Regions from separate parts of the Bacillus sp. Brlt_9 genome, predicted to be linked through region 1. Evidence: riboswitches for the same ligand, from Rfam matches in the RefSeq annotation. Region 1 holds a riboswitch; each other region holds the start of a gene.
What was found. Region 1 has a riboswitch for S-adenosylmethionine ahead of VF726_RS09310 (bifunctional homocysteine S-methyltransferase/methylenetetrahydrofolate reductase). Riboswitches for the same ligand answer to the same signal wherever they lie in the genome.
Positions count from the first base shown of each region.

Region 2: linked by a shared signal. The riboswitch ahead of VF726_RS28930 (ABC transporter permease) and the one ahead of VF726_RS09310 (bifunctional homocysteine S-methyltransferase/methylenetetrahydrofolate reductase) in region 1 are both predicted to bind S-adenosylmethionine.
Region 3: linked by a shared signal. The riboswitch ahead of VF726_RS01600 (Na+/H+ antiporter NhaC family protein) and the one ahead of VF726_RS09310 (bifunctional homocysteine S-methyltransferase/methylenetetrahydrofolate reductase) in region 1 are both predicted to bind S-adenosylmethionine.

Region 1 covers NZ_JAYJLO010000002.1:595,177-597,447, reverse strand. Annotated here, with positions in the region: gene VF726_RS09310 (bifunctional homocysteine S-methyltransferase/methylenetetrahydrofolate reductase) at 1-1,146, opposite strand, end outside; SAM riboswitch class I at 1,217-1,326, opposite strand; SAM riboswitch class I at 1,530-1,639, shown strand; gene metI (cystathionine gamma-synthase/O-acetylhomoserine thiolyase) at 1,733-2,271, shown strand, end outside.
Region 2 covers NZ_JAYJLO010000014.1:24,933-27,203, reverse strand. Annotated here, with positions in the region: gene VF726_RS28935 (ABC transporter permease) at 1-127, opposite strand, end outside; gene VF726_RS28930 (ABC transporter permease) at 145-1,062, opposite strand; SAM riboswitch class I at 1,197-1,302, opposite strand; gene VF726_RS28925 (DUF3951 domain-containing protein) at 1,472-1,687, shown strand; gene VF726_RS28920 (hypothetical protein) at 1,706-2,209, opposite strand.
Region 3 covers NZ_JAYJLO010000001.1:292,931-295,201, reverse strand. Annotated here, with positions in the region: gene VF726_RS01600 (Na+/H+ antiporter NhaC family protein) at 1-1,050, opposite strand, end outside; SAM riboswitch class I at 1,145-1,250, opposite strand; gene VF726_RS01595 (DUF402 domain-containing protein) at 1,371-1,889, opposite strand; gene gltP (glutamate/aspartate:proton symporter GltP) at 1,957-2,271, opposite strand, start outside.

The DNA.
Region 1 (2,271 bases):
CGTCAATACCGGAATATCGTGCTTCGTTAATAATGCTCCCATTGCCATATTCGAGACGCGAGGCGATGCCAACGAATTATCTGCTAGAGTAATAGCATCTGCTCCAGCTCTTTTCAATGCTCTTGCTCCTTCAAAAAACCGCTGCGTATCTAATGTTTTCGGTGGATCTAATTCCACTACTACTGTCGTTTGTTTTTTTGCTTTCTCTGCCAAAGTGACATGAGCTTTCGAACGCTTTTCGTGTGTATGAACTACTTTCGGCCTTGGAATCGTATCCTTCTCTATTACAGGCGTAACATTTAGAACAGCACGTTTCATGCTTTCAATATGTTCTGGCGTAGTGCCACAACAACCACCCAATAAACGAATACCTTGCTCAATAAATTTCGGTGTCATCGCTTCAAAATAAGCCGGACTTCCCTCATATACGTAACGTCCCTCCACATAATTCGGGAGACCTGCATTTGGGTATGCTGATAAGTAACCATCTTTCGGGATCGATATCATTTTAAAAGCTTCTGTCATATGAAGCGGCCCTAGTTGGCAGTTCAATCCAACGACATTTGCCCCATAATCTAAAAGCTGTTTTAATATTTCATTTACATCATTTCCATTTTGAGTCGTACCTGCCTCATGTAACGCTAATTGAGCTACAATTGGAATATTTGTTTGTTTTCTTAACACCTGAACAGCATGAAGTAATTCAAACTCATCATAGAAAGTCTCTAATAGCAGGCCGTCCACCTGTTCTTCTAGTAATGCACTTGCCTGTTCCAGTAACATAAATTCTCTCTCCATATCAGTTGTCGTAACAGCTCCGATATGTTTCATACCACCAATTGTTCCTAAAATCGCATTTCTTTCTGTAACAGATGCTTTCGCCAGTTTTACTGCCGCTCTATTAATTTCAGTAACTTGATTTTCTAAGCCATACATACGTAATTTCGCTTCATTTGCTCCGTACGTATTTGTTTGAATTACATCTGCCCCAGCAGCTACATATTGCTTATGAATCGATATAATTAAATCTGGATCAGATATGTTCAATTCTTCAAAACTACTTTGTAAACCATGTGAATGTAATAACGTCCCAACCGCACCATCACCTATTACAATTCCTTTTGATAATAAATCTAGTAATTTCACCAATCTCCCTCATTTCTATCAATATAAAAACCCCCTCTTCACTTTGAAGAGGGGGACATAATCGATCCTCCTCTTATTATGCAAAACATTCGTTTTGCAGGTATTAGCACCGTTTCAAACATTTCGTTTGAAGGTTGCCGGGTTTCACAGGGCCTTTCCCTCCACCGCTCTCAATAAGAGTTTGTCTTTATTATTTTATTTATGTAGCTAAAAGGAAATGCGTTCCCCTTTTAACAATGTTTGTTAATTTTTTTATAAATTTAGCACGCACAAATACAAAAGTCAATGACACTTGCGGAAAAATAAAAATTATTTAAAATAAAGTTGCAATTCAATTATCTTTTGTTGTAAAGTTAAAAACATAATAAAATTTCATACGAACATTCTTATCTAGAGAGGTAGAGGGACTGGCCCTATGACGCCTCAGCAACCATTAACATTTGTTAATAAGGTGCTAATTCCAGCAAATTGTGAAAGATTTGACAGATGAGAAGAAGACTCTATTCAAACCGAAAGCCTTCTTCTTAGAAGGCTTTTTTTATTTTACATTCACTTAATTGTTCATTTAAAAAGGAGGAATTTTTACATGTCAACAATCGAAACAAAACTAGCACAAATTGGAAACAGGAGTGAAACTACAACAGGAACTGTTAATCCGCCTGTTTATTTCTCAACTGCTTATCGTCACGAAGGAATTGGTAAATCTACTGGCTTTGATTATTCACGAACTGGAAATCCAACTCGCGGTCTTTTAGAACAGGCAATCGCAGACTTAGAATACGGTGAACAAGGTTATGCCTGTAGCTCCGGAATGGCGGCTGTTCTCCTCGTCCTTTCGCTATTCCGTTCTGGAGATGAACTTATTGTATCTGAAGACTTATACGGCGGAACGTATCGATTATTTTCTGAGCATGAAAAAAAGTGGAACGTTCGATGTAGATACGTAAATACACAATCTATTAAACAAATTGAAAAAGCTATCACAACTGAAACGAAGGCTATTTTCATAGAAACTCCGACTAATCCATTAATGCAAGTTACTGATATTGCCGCTGTCGCAACTGTAGCGAAGAGGCATGGACTACTCCTTATTGTAGACAACACATTCTACACGCCGTATATACA
Region 2 (2,271 bases), on a different contig from region 1:
TAGGGTTTGATATAAACTTGCGAAACACTTCCTTCTTTCGGCTAATTGTTTGCTGCTCTTTATTTATCGTTAATTCTTTTTTCTCTTCATTCGTTAATAACTGTTTATTGATTTCATAAGCTCCCATTTAAATGTCCCCCCTCCTTACGTAATAGAACGAATACGTGGATCAACAATACGGTGAATAATATCTGTAATGAAAATACAAGAAATTAATAATGCACTATAGAAAATCGTCGTTCCCATAATGACCGGATAATCCCGGTTAAAAATACTATCTACGAAATATTTTCCTAGACCAGGAATGGAAAATATTTTTTCAATAACGAAAGTCCCTGTTAAAAGTCCAGCCATTAAAGGCCCAACAAATGTAAGAACTGGAACAATTGCATTTCGAAGGGCATGCCTTATAATAATCTTCTTAATTGGTATACCTTTCGCTCTTGCTAATTTAATATAATCACTCTGCAATACTTCAATCATATTAGAGCGAACAAATCTCGTAATAACCGCGATTGGCCCTAACGCTAATGCGAAGGATGGCAATACGGTATGTTCGAATGTGCCCCAAGACGCTACTGGTAACAGTTCAAACTGTATAGCAAATACTTGTATAAATAATGGTGCTAAAATAAAACTTGGAATAGATATACCGAGAATGGCAAGTAAGCTCACACTATAATCAATTACTTTCCCATGATATAGGGCTGCAAATGTACCTGCTGCAATTCCGACTAATAATGAAATAATAAGTGCTTGTAAACCAATAATCGCTGAAGGACCAAATCCTGTCGTTATAATTTCTGATACACCTTGACCTGTGGATTGAACAGATTCACCAAAATCAAAATGAACTACGCCGTCTAAATAAGCGACATATTGATTCCATAACGGTTCATCGAGGTGATACTTCGCTCTCATGTTTTGTATCACTTCTTCAGGAAAGATTTTCGCATCTGATGAAAATGGATCCCCCGGAATAATATGCATAATCAAAAATGTTACTGTCGTAATGACCCATAGCGTGAAAACCATAACCGATAGTTTTTTAATAACATACACTTCAATAACCCCCTAAACAAATGAATTTACTTTGTTTTAATGACATATTTGTTCCTATTACCTTTCCGCTTCTTAAAATACAAAAAGCCTTGATCTTAAAAAATAAGATCAAGGCTTAATAAACGAAGGCCCATCACTTATCTTTCAAGACTTGCTTGCTGGAATTAGCACGGTGTTCATCTTACAGAACCCGCTGCTGAGGTGTCATAGGGCCAGTCCCTCTACCTCTCTGGATAAGTAAATTGCTATATTATTATTTGGTTCAAATTGTATATTTCGAATTATAATTCTGAAAAAATGAAAAGTCAATCAAATTGGATATATTTAGAAAAATCAGTTTTTAATGTCATTTATCGAAATTATAGTTTTCACTTATACTAAAAAGAAATACTGTTAAAGGAGTTATAAGATGGATCCCTTACTTCTTGCTACTATAGGATTACCCTTAACAATCGTTATACTTGTCATCATCGGCTTCTATAAACTCTTTATTAAAAAGAAACATATCACTTCTTTTTATACTCCATTCGATAATATTACCGGTCAAACCATTTCTGAATTTCACGAAGAACAGAAGGTATTAGTATCCGAGGATGAAGACGGAGATGGTAAGAAGAAAAAATAACCTTGCGCGTGCGCAAGGTTATTTTTTCGTTTCTGCTTGAAAACGTTTATAGTATGTCGATGCTGTTGAAAAATTAATTTCTATATCACGAATCAAAGATGAATCTTCTTCTTTAGCTAACTTCTGTAATTTTTTCATCGCTTGTTCTGCTTCATTTAAGAAACCAACATACATTTCATGTTCTTGTTCTTTCGACTTCGGCACACGAATTTCTTTACGTATGTGATCTATATCTTCTAACATGCCCGTTGTTACCTTCTGCACGTCTTCTTTATATTTAGCATTCGTTATTTCCTTACCGCCCTTTTCTTTTGCCACTTCCCATAACTGTAATGCTTTATTAATTTCTTTATTCATTTTCATATCGTATTTTTCATGTACTGCACGGTATTCTTTCATCTCTTCTGTTTGCTCAGTAGATTGCTCTACCTTTTCTTTCGGTTCTTTCGTATCTTTATTTCCATTACATCCCGCTAAAAGGATCATACTTCCCATTACAGCAATACCCAAAACCTTCTTCATCTCTTCTTCTCCTTTTATCTACAGCTACTACTCATTATAGTTTCTTATATCTCCACTTGTTA
Region 3 (2,271 bases), on a different contig from region 1:
AAGCGGACCTGTAAAGATAATAGAAATCGTATTATTCGCTGTACACATATTCGTCATACCTACTAAACCAGCAATACCGAACTCCGCTCCTTTTTTTGAACGAATGTTACGAGTTAAAATATTCATTAAATATTGAATACCACCATTATATTGAATCAGTTCGACCATACCACCAATTAAAATAGCAAGTAATACTAACTCCATCATACCGCCCATTCCAGTCGTTACACTTTTAAAGAAACTCTCTAACGTGTAGCTACCATCTAAAAGACCGATAACGCCGGATAGTACAGTTCCACCAGTTAACACAATAAGTACATTCCAACCTAGTAGCGCTGTAATAAGTACTCCTGCATACGGTAAAATCTTTATCCAGTCAAAGCTATGCGCTTTAATCTGCGTGTCGCTTCCTAAAGTAATGATTACTAATAGTACAATTGTAATAATAGCTGCAGGTAATACAATTAAAAAGTTCGTTTTAAACTTATCTTTCATTTCTGTTCCTTGCGAGCGTACAGCTGCAATTGTTGTATCTGAAATAAATGATAAATTATCACCAAACATTGCCCCGCCAACAACTGTCGCCATCGTAAGTGCAATTGAGATATCAGTTTGCCCACTAATACCTACAGCAATTGGTGCTAATGCAGCAATTGTTCCCATTGAAGTTCCCATCGCTAATGAAATAAATGCCCCTATAACAAAAATTCCAGCTACGATAAATCCTTGCGGTAAAATTGATAACGCTAAGTTAACTGTAGAATCAACGCCGCCCATCCCTTTTGCTGTTTCAGAGAACGCTCCTGCCAGTACAAAAATTAAAACCATAATCATAATATCTGGATTCCCTGCACCTTTAGCAAATCGTTCCACTTTTACATTAAAGCTTTCTTTACGATTCATTGCTAAAGCGACTCCTACAGCAATTGAAATCGCTATAAGTATCGGCAATTTATAGAAATCACCTGTAATAATTCCAGAACCAATAAATAGTGCCAAAAATATTCCAAGCGGTAATAAAGCTAAACCATTTCCTCTCGTTTCTTTCAAAGTATCATCTCTCCCTAGTTTTAAACCTTTTCTACTGAACAACAAAAGACCTCTTCCAACGAGAAGAGGTCTTATACATCTATAAGAAACGCTCTTCTCATCTTTCAAGCACATGCTTGCTGGATTTGGCACAGCACTCTGAAATCGAGTCCGCTGCCGAGGCATCGTAGGGCCAGTCCCTCCGCCTCTCTTTATAAGAAGGTTTCATATTTATTTTTTAATAATAATTTCTTCCCTAACTTTACTCGCTTACAAAACAAAAGTCAATTATTTTTTGTATAGATTTTTTTGGTAATTATGCAAAAATTTGAATACAATAATCATTTTAACTTTTTGATTTCTTCTTCCAATATTGAAATCCAATAAAATTCACTATTGTTTATTGCAGCTATTATCCATTTCGTAGTGCACCAAGCTAAATCATACTCTTCTTTTGTAACATCGCCACTTTTATAGGCATCCTCTAACTCATCTTCATCTAGTACATACATCTTACCGTTCGGTAATAACACTACATCTAAATATAAATCATCAAAATACGGTAAACCACGGTCATCAATTTTATATTCTTTCGCCACATCGATATAATATTGCACTAATTCTTTTTGATCATCTAACATGGCTGTAATCGCAAAGTTTTTCCCGTTTATGAAATATTGAATCCACGTATACTGATCCCCTGCAATACAAAGTTCTTTCCCATCATATTCTTTATAACTAGGTTCGCTAACCTTTTTTATTTCCAGTATTCCTAGCATTCCCTCTTCTATTTGCTTAACCGTATAATCTTTCTCTATTAGTCGCTTCCACGAAGAACCGTCACCATATTTACGTTTCATTACGTCCGCTCCCCTTCTATATAGAAAAGCCCCCACATATTATGTGAGAGCTTGTTCAAATTATAATTTAAGCTGCTTGTTTATTAGAAATCTCTTCCAAATAAGCTTGTCCTTTTTCAGCATCATACTGACCTTCCCACTTAGACATAACTACAGCTGCTAAAGAGTTACCTACAACGTTAACTGCTGTACGAGCCATATCTAAAATACGGTCAATACCGGCGATGAAGGCTAAACCTTCAGCTGGAATACCTACTGTACCAAGTGTCGCTAATAATACAACGAATGATACGCCCGGTACACCCGCGATACCTTTTGATGTAACCATTAATACAAGTAATAATGTAATTTGTTGTGTAATAGATAAATCAATACCGTACAT